Regions from separate parts of the Paenibacillus sp. RRE4 genome, predicted to be linked through region 4. Evidence: predicted binding sites of a transcription regulator. Region 4 holds the regulator's gene; each other region holds the start of a gene.

Region 1 (4,911 bases), 1.1 Mb from region 4:
CCTCTGCCTCTTTTTTCGCGTTCTCCACGATTTGTACGGCAGCTTGTTCCGCACTAGAGATTTTAGCCTCTGCAAGAGATTTGCGAATAAAATATCCGACTCCGAACCCAATAACGAGCGCGGCCACAACGAGAATGATCGTGATAGCAATGTTCATACTGTTCACCTCCTCGTTGGTTCCTCCAAGGCACTCCTTGGGTCAACTTTTCTGTTTTCATGCCTTACATATGTTTGGGAATAACGAATACTCACGGCGATCCCCCGCCGATTTTCATTTCACAAGTACATGACTACATGTACTATCCACTGTTTCCAGTGAACCCATAATCAGGAATGGACTAAATCTGAAGAAACCGAAACCGCTTTTTTGGAAGGAAAAAGGGTTGTCCATTTCTTACAGACTCATGTCCATTTTAGTATTTGACGAAAGAAATTGTCAAGAGAATGCAGTATTGTTAGTCTTCTCGTCTAGTCCCATAACAATGCTTCATCCTCTTCGGCATCTTCTGTCCCATCCTCTTCCATTAAACGGTTCATGACCCGGCGCACCAGATCCATGCTAAAACCACGTCGCATCAAGTACGGGAACGTTTTACGTTTCTTCTCCTGCACATCTCCACGAACCTGTTTCCACTTCTTGCGACCAGCAATTAATGCAGTGTCGTATTCTGCATCCTCACTCACATCATCTAGTACCTCAGCAATGAGTTCATTTGCAATGCCTTTTTGACGCAATTCTTGCCTTATCCACAGTTTTCCCTTCCGTTGCCCCTCCATACGCTGTCTTGTCCATTCCTTAGCAAACAGATCATCATCAACGAGTTTCTCTTGTACAAGCCGTTCCATAACCTCATCAATGATTGGCACAGCGAACTCTTTTTGCTTGAGCTTCTCCTTTAATTCATGACGTGTCCGCTGCTTAAACTCCAAAAAACGTAACGATTGCACATACGTTCGCTGGCGTTCATCCGCAACGATAATTTCCTCCAGATCTTTCTTCATAAAAGTGTTGCCTCGTGTCATCCTGTACTTAATCATCACATCTTCCAGAACCGTAAGTGAATAGTGACCGAATGAAATTCGGTAGCGTGCTTCACGACTCTTCGTTCGTTCCACCCGAGTAATGACTAGCTCTTCATCATCTGGAAATTGGGAGATACCATGTAATTCTGCTGATTCCTGTAATTCTTCGTCATCATCATGTGCATCAAGTTTTTGCTCATTTTGGCGATATTTCACTACGGTCTTCACGCTCCCCTTTGTTTAGGTTACAGATGGCATAGATGCTAACAGCCTCTGTCCGGAATGGACAGAGGCTGTTAGCATCGCGAAAAACCAATCCTATTTAGCTAGCTAAGCATTAGCAGTCGCTCATTACACGTTCATACTGTGACAGAAGAGCAAAGCCCTCCCTCACAGAAGAAATTATTCATTAATTTCGAACAATTCCTGTTCTTCAGCCGCCTCTTTTTCTTGCTCCTCACTCGTTGGAGCAGGAACAGCCGTTGTCAAGTTGCTGGCTTCACGAATTTTCTGCTCAATCACATCAGCAATTTCTTTATGTTCTTTCATAAACTGCTTTGCGTTCTCACGGCCTTGGCCTAAACGTTCACCTTCATACGAATACCAAGCACCACTTTTGTTTACAATATCCAGCTCTGTACCGATATCGATGATACTTCCCTCTTTGGAAATACCTTCACCATACATAATATCAACTTCTGCTTGCTTGAACGGAGGTGCTACTTTATTTTTAACAACTTTAATACGGGTACGGTTACCTGTGATGTCATTGCCCGATTTGATACTCTCAATACGGCGTACATCCAAACGAATCGTGGAATAGAACTTCAATGCACGGCCACCTGGTGTCGTTTCGGGGTTACCAAACATAACACCAACTTTCTCACGAAGCTGGTTGATGAAGATGGCAATCGTTTTGGATTTACTGATTGCACCGGACAATTTACGGAGTGCCTGAGACATCAAACGAGCCTGCAGACCAACGTGGGAATCTCCCATCTCTCCTTCAATCTCCGCTTTTGGTACAAGCGCTGCTACCGAGTCAATAACAATGATATCTACTGCACCACTACGTACAAGAGCCTCGGCGATCTCCAATCCCTGCTCACCTGTATCCGGTTGTGATAAGAGCAATTCATCAATGTTAACGCCCAGTTTGCTTGCATAATTCGGATCAAGCGCATGCTCAGCATCGATAAACGCAGCTTGTCCACCTACACGTTGAACTTCAGCAATGGCATGCAATGCCACAGTTGTTTTACCTGAAGATTCAGGTCCATATATTTCAACAATACGGCCTTTAGGCAAGCCGCCTGTTCCTAATGCAATATCCAAAGCCAAAGATCCGCTGGGAATGATTTCCACATTCATGTGAGTTGACTCACCCAATTTCATGATGGAACCTTTACCAAATTGCTTCTCTATTTGACGGAGCGCCATATCAAGCGCGGCACGACGGTCTGACAATAAACTCACACCCTTTACTGTTTATAATTTAATGATACCTTGTTTTAACTCGTTTGCCAAGCTTTTTTTCGAACATACATTCGTTTTTTTTGTTCAGGCCGAGGCGCCTCTTCCTCATGGAAATCGATGAAAAAACAGAAAAAGAACCGTAAACAAGGCTGTGAAGCCACATTTTACGGTTCTTCCGTCTACGATCTATTATACTTCCTCAATTATGCAAATGCAATCTGCCTGCGTAATCATCAATCAATAGCGACTAACTTTTGCCATAAGCGATACAGAATGGCTTTTGCCGAGCGAATGCGAACCGTTTCCCGGTTACCGTTAATCCGGAGTTCATGAATCTCCGTATCCTTCCCACGCTCAGCCAAAGCGATAAACACGAGGCCTGGCGGTTTGCGTTCCGAATATCCCGGGCCGGCTACTCCAGTAATCGCCAATCCAAAGTCAGCATCCCCGATCATACGGATCTGCTCTGCGAGCACTTTTGCCACCTCTGGGCTAACGGCACCTGGTGCATCTTCACCCTCCAGGTAACTGTGAGGTACATTTAACAGCTTTTCTTTGATCTCATTAGAGTAACATACAATGCCTCCTTTTAACATGGAGGCACTTCCAGGCACCGAAGTTAAGCTCTGCATCACAAGCCCTCCTGTGCAGCTTTCGGCCGCGCTCAGAGTCAGCCCCATATCAGACATCATTGTAACAATCGTATACTCTATAGGCACATCCTCGTTAGCGTAGAGATGTTCAGATAAACGTTCACGGATCTGCACTTCCATCGCATCCAGCTTCAGCTTGGCTTCTCCTTCGCTCGCAGCCTTGGTGGACACACGTACGGTTACTTCTCCCTCGCTCGCGTAGGGAGCAATAGTCGGGTCTGTCTGCCCGTCGATCAAATCTAACAACCGATCCTCCAGAGCAGATTCTCCAATGCCTGCGAATTTCAACATTCTTGAATAGATCGGCATTTCTTCTGTAAGGGCGTGCTGGAGCAACCAAGGCTTGACTTCCTGCTCGAACATTGGAATCAATTCTTTAGGTGGCCCAGGCATAACAACATAATATTTATCGTTATCCGCAATCGCGTTTCCTGCAGCAAGTCCGGTTTCATTCGCCAGAGGGGTTCCACCCTCGAGAACAATGGCTTGGCGCCGGTTATTTTCCGTCATTTCCACATTCCGATCGCGGAAGAAACCTTCAATTTTATCCATAGCCATACGGTCGATGTGCAACTTCCGATTCAACACTGCGGCCAGCGCGTCTTTAGTCAAATCATCCTGCGTTGGCCCGATGCCCCCGGAAAATAAAATAATGTCTGCACGGCCCTGCGCGATGCGTATCGCTTCACTTAGCCGATTCTGATTATCTCCAACTACCGTTTGAAAATATACGTCAATCCCCATTGCAGCAAGCTCCCGGGAAAGGTATCTGGCATTGGTATTTACGATCTGTCCCAGCAGTAACTCTGTCCCAACTGCAATAATCTCTGCCTTCATTTTCGCTTCCTCCTGTACACATGTGGAGTAATCAAAGGGCAATAGGATGAGCTCCTATTGCCCTTTGACCCAATGAGTCTTTCATCATTACCCGTTTCAGCTTAAATCATTACGCTTTTGATAAATGAAGCAGGTTTTTGTTTTTGATAAAGTAGTCAATTCCAGACCAGATGGTGATCAGAGCCGCTACCCATACCGCAATTTCATCGACATGAATACCTGTGTATGAGAAGGGGAAATTATTCAGCAACAGCAAAACAATGGCTACAATCTGAACTACTGTTTTCAGTTTGCCCCATGCACTCGCAGCTACAACCGAACCGTCCAACAAAGCAATCTGACGTAGACCGGTCACGGCAAATTCACGGCTGATAATAACGACTGCAATCCATGAATCCAGCTTGCCCATTTGAACCAATGAAATCAAAACAGCGGTAACCAGAAGCTTGTCTGCCAGAGGATCCAGCAGTTTGCCTAGATTGGTGACCATATTGTTTTTCCTTGCAAGATAGCCGTCTATTCCATCCGTGCTTGCAGCAACGATAAAAATAAAAGCAGCAATTAACTGATTATACGGAAGCGTAAAGCTCCCAAGATGTAACGGCTCGGGATAAAACGGAAAATCCACAAGCAGAAACACCATCAAAAAAGGGATTAAGCAAATTCGTGCAAGCGTAATCCGGTTGGGTAAATTCACAAGACGCCCTCCCTTTGTATCCTCCATTACTTCAAACAATCATCTTAATTCCGTTCATCATCTGAAGCAAGAAATAAACGATTGAAACGTCGACTTATATTTACATAAAAGCCTATGTAGAAACGCAAAAAATAAAGTCTACCGCTCAAACGCAAAACTGCTTTTAAACGCTCCGGTGACTTCCAGAAGTGTACTGCTTTTCACAAAGTCAGCTAACGATGAAGA
Region 2 (4,911 bases), 820 kb from region 4:
TGGGAAGGGTCTGCAATTTTTCGGATAATCCGCTCCACCAGAACAGCTGTTTTTCCTGATCCTGCAGCTGCGGCGACCAGAATATCTTCTCCACGCTCGGAAATGGCGCTCCATTGATCATCACTCCAGAAGCTGCCTTCCGGTTTAGGCATATGCATCATAACGATTCCCCTTCCTTGCTGTGAGACAACATATCCCAAACTTGCTGTTTGCCCGGTTTGGAAAGCAGTTTATAGTCGTTCCCCTCAATATTTTCATCAAACTGACAGAGTGATTTATATGAACAGAACGTACAGGCGATCTCCTGCTGTATCCGGTACGGTTCAATGGCTGTATCTCCATCTGTAATGCGAGTTCCAATCTCGCGAATATTACCACGAACAGCAGCAAGCAACGTATCCCATTGTTCTGGCGTCGCTACAGCAGCACTGCTGTAAAAACTGCCATCTGCTTTTAATGCCACTGGAATAATTGCGGAATGTCCTTTATCAAGGGTATTATCCATTTGAGCAACGGCATCACGGTCAGCGAGTAGCAGACCTTTCATTTTAAAGCGTTTCAGAAGTTCCTGTCCTGCCTGTTCCGATGTCATACCGTTTGCCGATTGCAGTAGTGGGTTATGCACATGGAAATAAAGGGTACCTCCTGGCATCGCCGTCTCCCCTAACCACTCCTCAGCAGCGCTAAGCAACACTTCCAGATAGGTGAGCATTTGCAACGATAGTCCGTAGTAAACTTCATGAAGCTTGAGATCGGTCTGACTGGATTTGTAGTCAATTACTCTTAACAACAGACCGTTCTCTCCTTCAGCGACATCCACTCGGTCGATCCGGCCGACAATCTCCAGTACACACCCATTCTCCAGTTCAAAACGTAGTGGCGGCAAAGGTTTCCCTGGACCAAAATCCAGCTCCAACCCGATTGGTTCAAAACTGCCGCGTCTGGACTGCTCACCCAAAATAACAGATGCCCGGCTGACGATATCTTTTAATTTGCGGAAAATATACCCATAACGCTTTGTGCTAAGCAAAATTTCCCCTTGGAGCTGCGGAGCGATCTGCTCCACCGTCTGCTCGGCTTCCTGGCGGCATTGATCCGGTGTCAGACTGCCCCAGCTACGATTTTCCTCACGCAGGCGCATCGCTAGTTGACTCAGTGCAGCATGGAACAACTGCCCGATATCCGGAGCCTGAAGGCGATATAATTGCCGCTCCTTCAGCTTCAGCCCATGTGATGCGAAATGAGAGAATGGACAGGCTACAAACCGTTCCATCCGTGAAACACTCGTTCTTACCTCCGTCCCGTACAACCTGCGGCTGGTTGCCGTTTCCAGTCTCCGCGCACGGTTACGATAAAAGACAGAACCCAGCAATCGCTCCAGCACAGGACGGCTCGCTTCCCGGTTTACATGCCAATTATAGACTGCCCACCATATTTCAGGAATGTCTTCTCCCCTACGCCATCTTCGCAATTGTCCAATCAGCATGGAAAGGCTTTGTTCCGGATGAATCGCGTAAGAGAGGTGCACGGATTCCAAATTCGAGACGGGCGGCTGGGCAAGCAAGGGTTGCTCCTGCAAGCCAAACATTTTGCGTACATGGCGCACAATCTCGGAAGGGAGTAGTGATTTACCTTCATCATCTGCGACAGGAAAGCTCAGCCATAACTGCTTGCTGGCAGCGGTCAGAGCGGTATAGATGAGAAAACGTTCATCCAGCATGAGTCTCGTTGCACCAGGACCCAGCCCCATGCCTCTCTCTGTCAGCAACAATCTTTCCTGCTCCGTGAGTACTCCGTTGTCCTGAGGGATCGCTGGCAGTTCCCCATCAACCGCACCAAGAATAAATACATATTTCATGTCACGCAGACGTGTACGATCCATCGAACCAAACAACACCTGGTCAAGGGCCGGGGGAACAAGCCCCAGCTTGAGTTCCGTCAGTCCCGTCTCCATCATACCCGCAAACAAAGTGATATCCAGACGTTCATTGCCCATCATATCAACCATCTGGTCAAGAAGATCCAATACGGCTCCCCACATTTGACGATGCTCTCTAGAACGTTCCGGGTCACCCTGTGCCTTGGCTTCAGCAGACATCTGATCCAGCTTATGTGCAATGTCAGCATCCTCTAGCAGTCTAAATAATGCCTCGCACTGAGCAGTAGCCGTTTTTGCTTTTTTCATTCGTTTCTCAAACGGGCCGAGTGCTGACGTAATCAAGGTTCGGCAGCTTTCCATCAACGATAACACTGCGTCGCGTCCACGGCTACTTCCTTCATGACCCTGATTCTCCAAAGACAGACTCGGTACATACTTCCACGGCTTACCATCGGTCCAGCGATATCCATGGATACCGCAAGCGAGCACATAGTTCTCCAGTTGATCCATATCCTCACGCGTGATTGAACCATCCAGCGGAAGCAACATATCCGTCTTGACACAGCGGAAAACATCCTCATAACGCCAGTTGCGGCGAACGATATCCAGTGCCGAACGGATAAATTCGGATAATGGATGGTGTAACTCACTTCGTCTTCTGTCCAGAAAGACCGGAACATCATAATCCTTGAATAACGGCTCTGCAATATCAGCATAGGTCTCCAATCCACGAACCAATACCGCCATATCCCGATATCTTGCCCCTTCTTCTTGCGTCAGGCGACGCATCTCGCGTAGCGCGCCCTCCAGCTCTGCCCGGCGATTCTCTGCAGCGATCAAACGTATACCCGAATCCTCGCCCTGACTTCTCCAGCGAACTCGCCGATCAAAACCGGACTCTAGATGGGCAAGTCCCGGCCGCTCCTTGAATCTCGGCAAGACTTCATCATGAAGGACGATTGTCCCGGCAGACACACCCAAATGTTCAGCCATTCCTTTGAGACGCGCGTAAGCACTTGCCGTTGGATAAAATAATTCCAGTTCTCCAGGCATCATCCCTTGTTCGTATGCACGGTCAAGCGTCAGGGAAATCGTTACAGACGAAGCTTGTAACATGAGCTGTCCTATTACACTCATCTCCTGAGGAGTGAATCCATGGAATCCGTCAATCCACACCTCGGCCCCCTGCAACCATGTACTTTCTGGCAAACGACCTGTCAGTTCATTCAGTGTATCTTCATCATCTATATATAAATCAGCCAATTCCATCTCATAATCATGGTAGATTAGATTCAAATCGTGAAGCTTGTCTTCCAAGATAGGTGAAGCCGATGCGATGCTCCATGTTGCAAGCCCTTCTTCGAGTGCCGAAGCATGAACTTCATAACGTTTAAACTCACTATACAAATTAGTCAATTCCCCTATAAAGCCAAGCTGGCTTCCCGAAGCAGCAAACAGTCTCAGTTCTTCTTTCCTACGCTGAATGACTTTATATAAAAGCATCTTCTTGCCCTCGGCTCCGATCGGAACGCGAGCAGAACCGCCAGCTTCCTGCATGACACGATAAGCCAGACGACGAAATCCAAGTACTTCGGCACGCATCGTACCTTTGATGTCTCCCGAAGATACCAGTGCCTGCTCTGTCCGGAACGAGCTTTGTTCGGGAACGAGCAGAATTAGTGGTTTTCCTTGAGGCTCCTGCCTAAGCAGAGATGTGATTTCTCGGGTAATCAGTGTGCTTTTACCACTGCCTGCCCGGCCAATAACAAAGCGTACGGACATGTGTCATCCTCCAAACTGCACGTACAAGATTTTAATTTCCAGTATACCATACCTTCTCCGCTTCGGAACATACGTTTGCCATGATCCACCAAATAAGAACACAATATGGCTATAAAAAAAAGCCACCGCCTGTTCGATACAGCCAGCAGCTTCTTGTGGATTGACGTTATCACCAAATTCTGTGACAGATACGCCTAGTAGTTGTTTTCAAGCTTACCATTTCGTTAAATGAATTCATGCTCTACAGCCTTCTGCAAGGCCTCGAAAAAATCCCGGTTTCTCTGGCTATATCCCGGCTTGTTCAAAATCTCGAATGTACGTTCAATCCCCTTTTGCACTAATGCCTGATCATTGGTTAGCAATCCGTAGCTTAAAATCGTTACGCAACAGTTAAAAAGATCTCCCGTAGGCCATTGGTGTGGTCGTTTGGTCAAATATTCATCAACAGCAAAACCTTGCTCTATGCGCGGCAACAAATACTTGCTTTCAGCTTCTTTGAATCTGTCTGCTGTTTGCCGAGCAGCTTCTTGTATATTTTCAGAGGAAACAAGAACAGAATGTTTTTGCTGTGTATACTTTTCAACACTATTGCCGAAGCCGACTGGAACATTGGAGATCAACCTTATTTGATGCTTGTCGAGAAATGTACGTAAACGTTCAGTGGCAGCTTCATAACGGCAGGCCATGATTGTAAACACAGCATACGGAGGTTTTGAATGAGTCAGATGACTATGTAAGCTCCAAACAATGCCCGGCTTGACATTTTTTCTGAAAGTATAGTCGGTGGGGCTGGAATCAGCCTCTCTATATTCCTCATACCCTTCTGCCGCAATGATTTGCCGCAATTCAGCATAAAATTGTTTTCGAACACCATCTTTTAAATTACGCATGTCAATGTACGCCTGCTACGTCTATAATTACGCGTTTCAAATAACCTACCCGTAACCATAGCGAGCAGACCTCCTCCTTTTTCGAAATTAAATCCTGCCGTTGCTAACCTAGTCTTTAATGAGTCAGGACAAGGACTGAACACTGTTCCTTTTCGGCCAATAAGATAAGCTGTTCGCCAAGATCGAGCTTTTCCTCATAAACAAAATACCCTATAAGATGGACTTTTTAAAGTGTCTATCTCATAGGGTAGATGTCATTCTAAAAACAGAGTATTCTTAATTTTTTTTGCTTCTCACTTCAAAAATAGCGAACTTCAGGTAATGCCCTTCATCTACGTCCAAAATTTGCGGGTGATCCTT
Region 3 (4,911 bases), 2.5 Mb from region 4:
TCCATTTGAATATTCCATCTTTTAAGGATTCATCACATTGTTCAAGAGCTCCATCTAACAATAGGTTAAACATCTCTTTACGACTTCCCGTTGTCAGCCACTTATCTAATTCAATCTCCTTTAATCCTGGTGGCAACTCTTCAAAATCACTCCACCACTCCTCTATTGCATGCAATAACCACCCGATTTCGTCAGAAAATTTCGTGGCATTTTGATCTACAACTATAAAAACACACTGAAGTACTGCACCTAATTGAACAGCTTGTATATAACGTGTTCGCTGATTATAACGAATTGCACTTTGTGACAAACGAATCTCCCCCTACTCACTCATTCGGTATGGTAGGTGGATAGAGTTGTTTATGCTCCAGCTCGAACCATTGCTCAATATGGTTGCATAATAGAGGTATATCTTGAATTGCCAGTTCACAGATGTCCTTATACGATTCTTGAAGCACTTTCTTCAGCTCCATATTCACCTGATATGTCTCGGCTTGTTTCGCATAGTATACATCAGCAGGTTCAACAACATAATTTTGATGTCTGGTTACAGGACTTACATGAATTATCCATTTCAAGTTACCTTTGAACTCCTCAATACATGGCTTTAATTGTTCATAAACCTGATCGGCATTGTGAAATCTGAAATAAAAACCAGCAGGACGCTCATAAATCCGATTCGGTTTGTACATCTCTGTCCTATTCCATGCGTAAGATCCTAATTTGGCCAATGTATAAGCCATAAGTTCCTGTGGCAATAACTCTTCTTTGTTCTTTAGATAAATACTCTTTGACACACTATCCACCAACCTCTAGCAGATTCACACTTCCACTATATCCACTTTCCATTTCAGTTATGAAGCAAAGTAACTACTCACAATTTTTGTTAGTTTATCATTTCCAAGTTCAATATTGGTCAAGTAATCTATAAAAAATGCATGGATATATTCTTCTTTGAATAAACTCAAATACTCGAATGCAGTTATCAACAAATCATCTTCTGAATAGATATGCTCTACCAGCCTTGTCTTGGCGAACTGAATTACTTCATGTGTGAATATGTCACACTTCGTGCGTATTAACATATTAAAAACAAAGTAAATCTCATCTTCGTTGTTACTCTCCAGAATATCTTTAGTTTCGAACGCTTCTAATTCTGCGAGATATAGTCTAGCCTTAACTTGTCTAAAAGCACGTAAAGCCCTTGGATCATCATTATAAAACTCTTCCCAAAATGGGATATAAGCGAACTCCCCGGGAACTCTGGCAGATGATTGATTAGACTTGTTTAAGACCGTCCATTCACCATATAATTTATCTGAAACTACATCAAATAACATCGAATCATACGGAACAACCTGCTTCGCTTCATTTTCAATTCTATAGTACTTATTTCCTGAAGCCGTAGATTCTATCTCATATACGATATAGCTTTGATCCAATGATAAATTGCTTTGTAATGTTACTGTATCTTTAAGCTGCACTCTCATCATCTCACTCCAATCCGTTATTCTTCAAACATGTTAGAAGAAGCATTTCATATATGTCAGCCTAATATATTCTAATTATAATCCCAAAAAATTATCTTTAAGTACATTTATCGAACCCTTCTCAAAAGAAATCTAGTCATCCTAAACGTACATTGGATCTCTAGCTTATGCTAGCTCTGATGTAGCTTACTTTGATCGGTTTTCTAACTCTTTCAGTATTTCTTCTGTTCGTTGAAGTAGTTTCTTAATGTAATTTGGTTTTATTGTCTGCCCTTGATCAAACTTCTCTAAGGAAGATATATGTTGAATCGTACCAATGAACAAAGCAATATCCAGCCCGGGCTCAGTATCCGTATGCACTAAAGGCAAAATCTCATTCATGGTGAGCTCCTCCGGCGGATGTACTGCATGATACTTTTGGATATATAATGCTTTGACCATGCAAGCTAGTGCCCAATCGCAGAGGATGAGACAAGCTTGGAATTGATTGTGACTATGCATAATGTTGGCAAGTTTGATGTGATGATTGGAAAGTTTCTGATATTCAATTGTCTCAGTCTTTAAGCGAGACAAACTATCATTCAGGCCAATAGCAAATTCTTCATTCTGCCGATTCGTGTAGGAGTAAACGTGATTCATATCAATCAACTCCTCAATATATTAGTTTAGAAATCACCCATACATTGAACACCCTGTTATGATATTTGTTATTTTGGACAAGATATAACTGAAATATTACTACATAGTAGTTTTTATTACAAATAACTTATTTTCTGTTAGTTAAATAACCATAGTTCTTTCTCTACACTTCTAATTAAAGAGAGGTGTTCATATGTCTGAACTTTTGGAACTGGTGGGCGCGAGGATCAGAGATCTAAGAAAGGCTAAAGGTCTTTCTCAAGAGGTATTAGCTGAAAATGCGGGATTTAATCCGAGTTACATTGGTTTCATTGAAAGAGCAGAACGAAACATATCATTGAAAAATCTAGAGAAGATTGCGGCTGCCCTAGATGTCGGCGTATACGAACTGTTTACATATGTTAAAGAGCGTGAAGAGCTCTCACATTATGATGAAAATATTGTTAAGATTATTTCTCTTCTAAGAACCCACGAACCTAAGCACACTCTAATGGTGCTTAATGTCATTACGGAAATCTTTGATACTTACGATAAAAACTAAAATAACGAGGTACATCGATCCAAGAAGATCGAATGTACCTCGTTATTTCATTATGTCTTCATCTTTTATTCACGTAATTACGTACTATATTTACTTTATTATGTAATTTAGACATTGAACATTCGTTCGTATTACGATAAAATCAATATACATTCTACGTTATTACGTACGTAAAACAGGAGGATGCCTATGAATTTTAGTTATAGTTTTCCAGCAATTCGCGGGATTCAAGCTGGAAGAGATTTTTATACAGTAATGTGTCCATTGAAATTAATACCCAGGATATTCCTTTTTGATGAGGAGGAAATTCCGGCCGATCACCGTGCACAACGCTTAATGAATAAATCAAGAATTCCGGATATTACAAATTATATTCTTGAGAATCCTGGAGATTATATTTTTTCTTCCTTAACAGCGTCGGTAAATGGCGAATTGATTTTTCAGCCACAGTCGGAAGAGTTTAAGGACCTAGGATACTTAAATATTTCTTTAGATGCTCAATTTCTCATTAATGACGGGCAACATAGACGAGCAGCTATTGAAGAAGCTCTCAAAATCTCACCCGAACTTGGTGATGAGACAATTTCTGTAGTTTTCTTTCACGATCTCGGACTGGTGCGCTCCCAGCAAATGTTTTCGGATCTGAACCGTCATGCGGTAAACACTACGTCTTCGATCGGAATTTTATATGATCATCGAGATCAACTATCCTTGATTACCAAAAGTCTAATTAATGAAATCCCTTTGTTAGAACGTTATACAGATCGTGAAAAAGTTTCTTTGTCTAAAAATTCTCCAAAATTATTTGCACTGAATCACATATTTAATACAATATGTAGGCTTTTAGGAAAACGTAAAGGTGAGTTGATTTCGGAACCGGAGAAGAAATTCGTATCCGATTTTTGGGCTCTTCTTTGTGTTTCTATTAATGAATGGCAAGATGTATTTAATAAGCGAACCTCTCCAAGAGATCTTCGTGTTGGCTCCGTTGTCGCCCATGGTGTATTTCTAGAAGCTGTTGGTATAGTCGGTCACTATCTTTATCGTTATCATGCAGATGAATGGGATTCATATGTTAAAAAGTTCTCAAAAATTGACTGGAATCGAGATAATAAAGCGGATTGGCTAGGGCGAGCTTACGGACAAACTGGACGTATAAATAAGACTAATGAGACCATTCAATTGACTGCTAATCTTATAAAAATCAAACTTGGTCTCCCCCTCACAGAAGCCGAGCAGAAAATTGAAAATAAAATAAAAGAAGGTATATCTGCTGATGTTTAATATATTTGATACAGGAACAAAGTTTATAGAAGCCAAAGAACTTGTTAAAGAAGTCTATTTAGCTGATGAACGGCCGTGGGTCGTCGGATTCAGTGGAGGAAAAGATTCAACAGCGGTTGTACAGCTGGTTTTCCAAGCCTTGACCGAATTGGAACCTTCTCTTCTGAAGAAAAAGGTATACGTTATTTCATCCGATACGCAAGTAGAAACACCTCTAATTATTGACAAAATTACTAGAACTCTTGGACGCATACAAAACAAAGCACTTGCAATAGGTTTGCCTATCGAAACTCACAAAGTACGTCCAAAAGTTGAACAAACGTTTTGGGCTTCTATTATCGGAAAAGGGTATCCTACTCCTCGTCAAAAATTCAGATGGTGCACAGATCGCTTGAAAATTGAACCTGCAAACCGTTTTATTTTGGATAAGGTAGATCAGTTTGGTGAAGTCGTTATGCTACTAGGAGTACGCGATTCAGAAAGTTCAACAAGAGCAGGAGTAATGCAATCTCATACTATAGAAGGTTCAAATTTAATGCGTCATTCTACTCTTCGTAATGCATTTGTTTTTGCACCGATCCGCTCCTACAATCTAGATGATGTATGGGAATTTTTATTGCAGCATGAATCGCCTTGGGGCGATGACAATAATGAGTTACTTCAACTCTATCAAGATTCAAGTAGTGAATGCCCCCTCATCGTAGATAAAGAGGTTAAAGAAAGTGCAGGATCTTGCGGCAATAGTCGTTTTGGTTGCTGGACTTGTACAGTTGTCAGTGAGGATAAGGCTTTAAGTGGGTTTATTAACAATGGCGTGGACTGGTTACGACCTTTATATGATTTCAGAAACTTCCTAGTTCAAATTCGCGAAGACCGTACAAAAAGACAGAAACATCGGATGAATGGCGAAGTCTATTTGACGAACAATTTAGGCGGTATAGATCCTGAAGATCTGAG
Region 4 (4,911 bases):
GAGACGGCAATGTTGTAAATGCAAAATTGATACTCACAGCCAGTATCAATCCTAATAATTGGACCAACGTGGGTAATGTAGATTCTTGGCTTCTTAGACAGGGTTATTATCCGGTGTATTCTGGTGATGCTTTTACTGGAGATATGTATAAATTCAAGGTCGTCACAATGGATGGAGTAAAAGTGGGAGAAATTCACATGGAGCAACCTAAGTATACCCGCAATCCCAAAACACAAATCGGGACATTTTTAAAACATTTTCACTATAATGATGATAACCATCACTATTATGGAGGATAATAATTCATGAACCTTCACAGTTTTTCATTTGAAATAAATAAGAATTCGCTTAAACAAACGTTGGAGATCATCAACGTATTTTATCAAAAGGATACCAATATTGGTTTTGTATTTTACTGTAACTCATACGAGATTTCTCAAAAATTAGGTAGAAATTACGATATTTCACTCCAAACATGCTTGCTCCCTTTTAAGGAATTAAGAACTGAAACGGGAAATGCAGATTGTTTTATTGTCAAAGATTTCAGTGAGATTGAGATGATAGTTAAAAATGAGAGATGTACTATTAATGGTATTGTTTTTGACCAAATTACATCACAAATAAAATACGGTTTTAGAATTTTTGAGAATGTTGATTTTTATGAACTATATATTGTGAATCTTAACGAGAGAAACTTTGAACAAATATTGTATGAGTTAACACACCTCGAAGGTGTCGAGGCGTTAGATTAATTCAGCGGTGATCCTTTGGATAATTACGATCAATGCGATCTACAGATTTAAAAGCTAGTTTTCAAAATATAATGTACCCTATTAAGATGAAGAATCTCAAAAAATTTATCTTAATAGGGTATTATATTTATAATGAATGCGGTACCACATTCGAGTTACGTCGTCAATGTATTAGATTAGGGACTGGTATTCAGAATTTCAAATATATTATGGGCTTGAAAAGGGCAAATTTTGATCTATATGCAGATGAGTTACTAAAGGATCCATCAACAGATTGGAGAACGTTACCAACACGCCGAAAGATTGGCTGTGTGCAGTATAGAAACTTCAAATTATCACTAGAGGATGACCAGAAACACAATTATGAGCTTCTGCTTGCCTATTGTATTGAACCTTTTGTCAAAAGGCTGGATGAATTAAAACAGTTAGACACAATTCCATCATATATATCACATTGTACTAATTCTCAAATACCTATGCCACTTGGCGTGAGTTTTTTTTCTTTTTGTGGGTAAATGAATTACAAATCAAAGGAGGAGATGAAGAAAGTTCGATTAAACAATATTCACTACTCAATGAGGTCATATACTGTTAATTTCATTGTATGAAAAATTCACATTAGATGTTATACATAAACACGCTAAAGGGGTATGATAGAACATCACAGAGCCTCTCATTAACTTGCTCAAACATGTATTTTGTTTCAAATGTATGTTGATAGTTTCATATATAAAAGATATAATTAATTTGATTTTGAACAATATAATTTTTAGAAATTAATTGGAGATGATATTTTTGGAACAACAAGCGAAACAACTTGTGAGTACACAACGTACGTTTTTTAATACAGGACAGACTAAACAAGTGGAGTATCGGATTCAGGCTTTGCAAAACTTGAGAGAAGGAATCGAGAAGTACCAGCAACGTATTCTGGATGCGCTTCGTGCTGATCTTAATAAATCAGAGGCTGAAGGATATGGCTCGGAGATTCGCATTGTATTGGGTGAATTGGATTACACGCTGGAACATCTGCGTGAGTGGGCTACACCTCGTAACGTTCCAACGAGCTCTGCAATGCCAGACGCGGCTAGTACGATTTACCCTGAGCCTTATGGAGTTGCTCTGATTATCGCGCCTTGGAATTATCCGTTCCAACTGGCGTTTGGGCCGCTAATCGGTGCAATTGCTGCAGGGAACTGTGCTGTGATCAAACCTTCTGAGCTTACACCAGCGACGTCTCGTTTAATTAACGATCTTATCCAGGACATATACCCTGAGGAGTACATTGCTGTTATGGAAGGAGAAGTTGAAACGAGTACAGCACTGCTTAATGAGAAGTTCGATTATATTTTCTTTACAGGCAGCACAGGGGTTGGTCGTATTGTCATGAAAGCTGCAGCAGAGCACTTAACTCCAGTGACGTTAGAGTTAGGCGGTAAAAGTCCAGCCATTGTGCATCAGGATGCTGATCTGAAACTGGCAGCACAACGTCTTGTGCGCGGTAAATTTCTGAATGCAGGTCAAACCTGTGTTGCACCGGACTATTTAGTAGTAGATGAACAGGTACATGATCAACTCATCGAGGAAATCAAAGCCGAGGTTCGCGATAAATTCGGGGATGATGTGATGCAAAATAAGGATTTTCCTCATATCGTTAACACACGTAACTTTGATCGTTTGACCGCTTTCCTTACGAATGGCAAAACTTTAATGGGAGGGCGTTCGAATCGGGATCAGCTTATGATTGAACCGACTGTTCTTGGCGATATCGATTGGGATTCACCGGTAATGCAGGAAGAGATCTTTGGACCTATTCTGCCCGTATTTACGTATCGTGATCTGAATCCAATGCTCAATGAAATTGTTCGTCGGCCTAAACCACTTGCTTTGTATTTATTTACTGAAAATGAAGCTTTACAGGAGCAGGTATTGAATCAGGTTTCTTTTGGTGGAGGCTGTATTAATGACACTCTATCTCACATGACCTCGCATTATTTGCCATTTGGGGGTGTGGGAGAGAGTGGCATGGGTTCTTACCATGGACAACAAAGCTTTGAAGTATTTTCACATCATAAAAGCATTCTTAAACGCACTAAATAATCTCTTGTTCAGCGCATTCAATTATTAGAGTAGTTGGTTAGTAAATGATATGCCCCAATTATTAAACCAAAAGAAAGAGGTTGTCCTGTTAATCAGGGCAACCTCTTTCGTATTCTATCAGGTAGAACGTATTAGCAATTTAATAAACTAATATGCATTAATGAATATCGCGGAAAAGACCAATGACCTTGCCTAGAATACTAACGTGTTTCAACCGCAATGGTTCCAATGTTGCATTTTCCGGTTGAAGGCGAATGTGATCCTTTTCCTTATAAAAAGTCTTCACTGTTGCTTCATCGTCCTCAGTCATGGCAACGACAATGTCCCCATTATCAGCAGTTTGTTGCTGACGAACGATTACATAGTCTCCATTAACAATACCCGCTTCAATCATACTGTCTCCAACAACGGAAAGCATAAATACTTTCTGTTCCCCTACATAATGTGTAGGAAGAGGGAAATAGTCTTCAATATTTTCAGTTGCCGTAATCGGCACACCAGCTGTTACTTTACCCACGACCGGAATTCGTGCAACGCTGTGGGCGAACTGATGAGAATGCTCAGACTCTTCCTGGCTTAACAATTCAATCGCTCTTGGTTTGGTTGGGTCACGTCTAATTAACCCTTTCTTCTCCAAACGATCCAAGTGTCCATGCACTGTGGAACTGGAAGCCAGTCCAACGGCTTCGCCAATCTCTCTTACGGAAGGAGGATACCCCTTCAAACGGACTTCATTTCGTATAAACTCCAGGATAGCCTGTTGCCTGCTGGATATCTTCGACATACCGTATCAACCCCATTTTAGTAACGTTTGGGAAAATTATAACATAGAACCTCCGTTCGTACAAACATAAGTTCTAAAGAAATCATACTATTTCTATATTATTTTCGATTCAGACTCATTAGTTTTTTGGAAAAGAGAGTTTAATTGTTCTTTAAGAAAATTTTCAATATGAAAAAAGATGTTTTAATGTCGGAAAAAGGGCGAACAATTGTTCTAAAAAAGTCTTGAACAAAACAAATGTTCGTGTTATATTGATTTCAAGAGATAGGAACAAACGTTTGGAGGCGGGGAAATGAGATATTCTACGTATCAGAGCATTTACGAACCTGTAAATTCAGAAGCAGTAAAGTCTAATATAGGGCAATTCAGAACGTTCGTGACACGTCTTAAGTTCACTAAGGGATTGATTAAACTGGCAATTGCTTCATTAATTATCTTTATTGGATGTAGTACAGTGCTAACTGTCTTTGCTGGTAACGAGAATGATCTACTACCTGGCGGTAAGATTGCTGTATCACAAGGAGAAACATTGTGGAGTATTTCTTTGGAACATAAACCAACGTCGATGGATACACGTGTATATATAGAAGCAATTAAAAAAGTGAATCAGCTTGAATCAGCAACAATCCAGACAGGACAAGTTCTAATATTACCTCAGTTTGTTAAATAAGATGCTGATCACTGCGGGTTATCGCGTACCAACTTGACAAGCCGCCTTTCTCATGTCAAAGTTAATATGACTTTGTATTTTTGGAGGGGACAAGCTTGGATATAGATAGTCTGGTAGCACGTATTAACGAATTAGCTCGCAAGCAGAAATCCGCTGGACTCTCAGAGGAAGAACTTGCTGAACGTGCCAAGTTGAGAGAGATTTATTTGGGTAACATTCGTAACAACTTCAGACAGCAACTCGATTCAATTGAGATTGTTGACGACGACAAAGGCCAAGGCCACCAAGGCAAACTCAAACATTAATTTATGAAACCTAAACATATCTTTATGATATTTAGGTTTCTTCATGTTAGCTGGGGATGCTTACTATAAGGGGGAACATCGGTTTGCAAAGTAATTATGTAAGCCGATACAAGACACATAAGGGGGATTCACATGTCGCGGCGTTCGTTCGAGAGAACGGTTCGGAAAAATTCGAAGCAATTGAATCAGCAACGTAAAAAAAGCGGTCAACCAATCACAGGAAATCCAGGTGAGGATATTTATAAAGGCAGAAGCCTTTTGTTCCCCATCTTTTTAATTGGTTTGGCGTTTTTGTATCTG

What was found. Region 4 encodes LexA, which represses DNA repair genes until DNA is damaged. Its sites were predicted from a motif close to CGAACATATGTTCG; they were not measured.
Region 1: recA (recombinase RecA) is a predicted target of LexA. The motif match lies at 2,560-2,573, and genes of this name have one in related genera.
Region 2: addB (helicase-exonuclease AddAB subunit AddB) is a predicted target of LexA. The motif match lies at 3,726-3,739, and genes of this name have one in related genera.
Region 3: dndB (DNA sulfur modification protein DndB) is a predicted target of LexA. The motif match lies at 2,786-2,799, and genes of this name have one in related genera.

Annotation. Positions count from the first base shown of each region.
Region 1 is NZ_JAUZUT010000001.1:1,482,495-1,487,405, reverse strand. It holds gene rny (ribonuclease Y) at 1-157, opposite strand, end outside; gene Q9R46_RS06820 (regulatory protein RecX) at 469-1,251, opposite strand; gene recA (recombinase RecA) at 1,426-2,490, opposite strand; gene Q9R46_RS06810 (competence/damage-inducible protein A) at 2,733-3,989, opposite strand; gene pgsA (CDP-diacylglycerol--glycerol-3-phosphate 3-phosphatidyltransferase) at 4,099-4,686, opposite strand.
Region 2 is NZ_JAUZUT010000001.1:3,448,053-3,452,963, forward strand. It holds gene addA (helicase-exonuclease AddAB subunit AddA) at 1-161, opposite strand, end outside; gene addB (helicase-exonuclease AddAB subunit AddB) at 158-3,661, opposite strand; gene Q9R46_RS15565 (hypothetical protein) at 3,886-4,551, opposite strand; gene Q9R46_RS15570 (class I SAM-dependent rRNA methyltransferase) at 4,828-4,911, opposite strand, start outside.
Region 3 is NZ_JAUZUT010000001.1:95,244-100,154, reverse strand. It holds gene Q9R46_RS00440 (hypothetical protein) at 1-310, opposite strand, end outside; gene Q9R46_RS00435 (hypothetical protein) at 327-797, opposite strand; gene Q9R46_RS00430 (hypothetical protein) at 855-1,493, opposite strand; gene Q9R46_RS00425 (hypothetical protein) at 1,677-2,129, opposite strand; gene Q9R46_RS00420 (helix-turn-helix domain-containing protein) at 2,323-2,670, shown strand; gene dndB (DNA sulfur modification protein DndB) at 2,860-3,954, shown strand; gene dndC (DNA phosphorothioation system sulfurtransferase DndC) at 3,947-4,911, shown strand, end outside.
Region 4 is NZ_JAUZUT010000001.1:2,626,484-2,631,394, reverse strand. It holds gene Q9R46_RS11860 (RHS repeat-associated core domain-containing protein) at 1-299, shown strand, start outside; gene Q9R46_RS11855 (hypothetical protein) at 306-752, shown strand; gene Q9R46_RS11850 (hypothetical protein) at 785-1,267, shown strand; gene Q9R46_RS11845 (aldehyde dehydrogenase) at 1,548-2,852, shown strand; gene lexA (transcriptional repressor LexA) at 3,010-3,636, opposite strand; gene Q9R46_RS11835 (LysM peptidoglycan-binding domain-containing protein) at 3,929-4,306, shown strand; gene Q9R46_RS11830 (DUF896 domain-containing protein) at 4,402-4,611, shown strand; gene Q9R46_RS11825 (hypothetical protein) at 4,744-4,911, shown strand, end outside.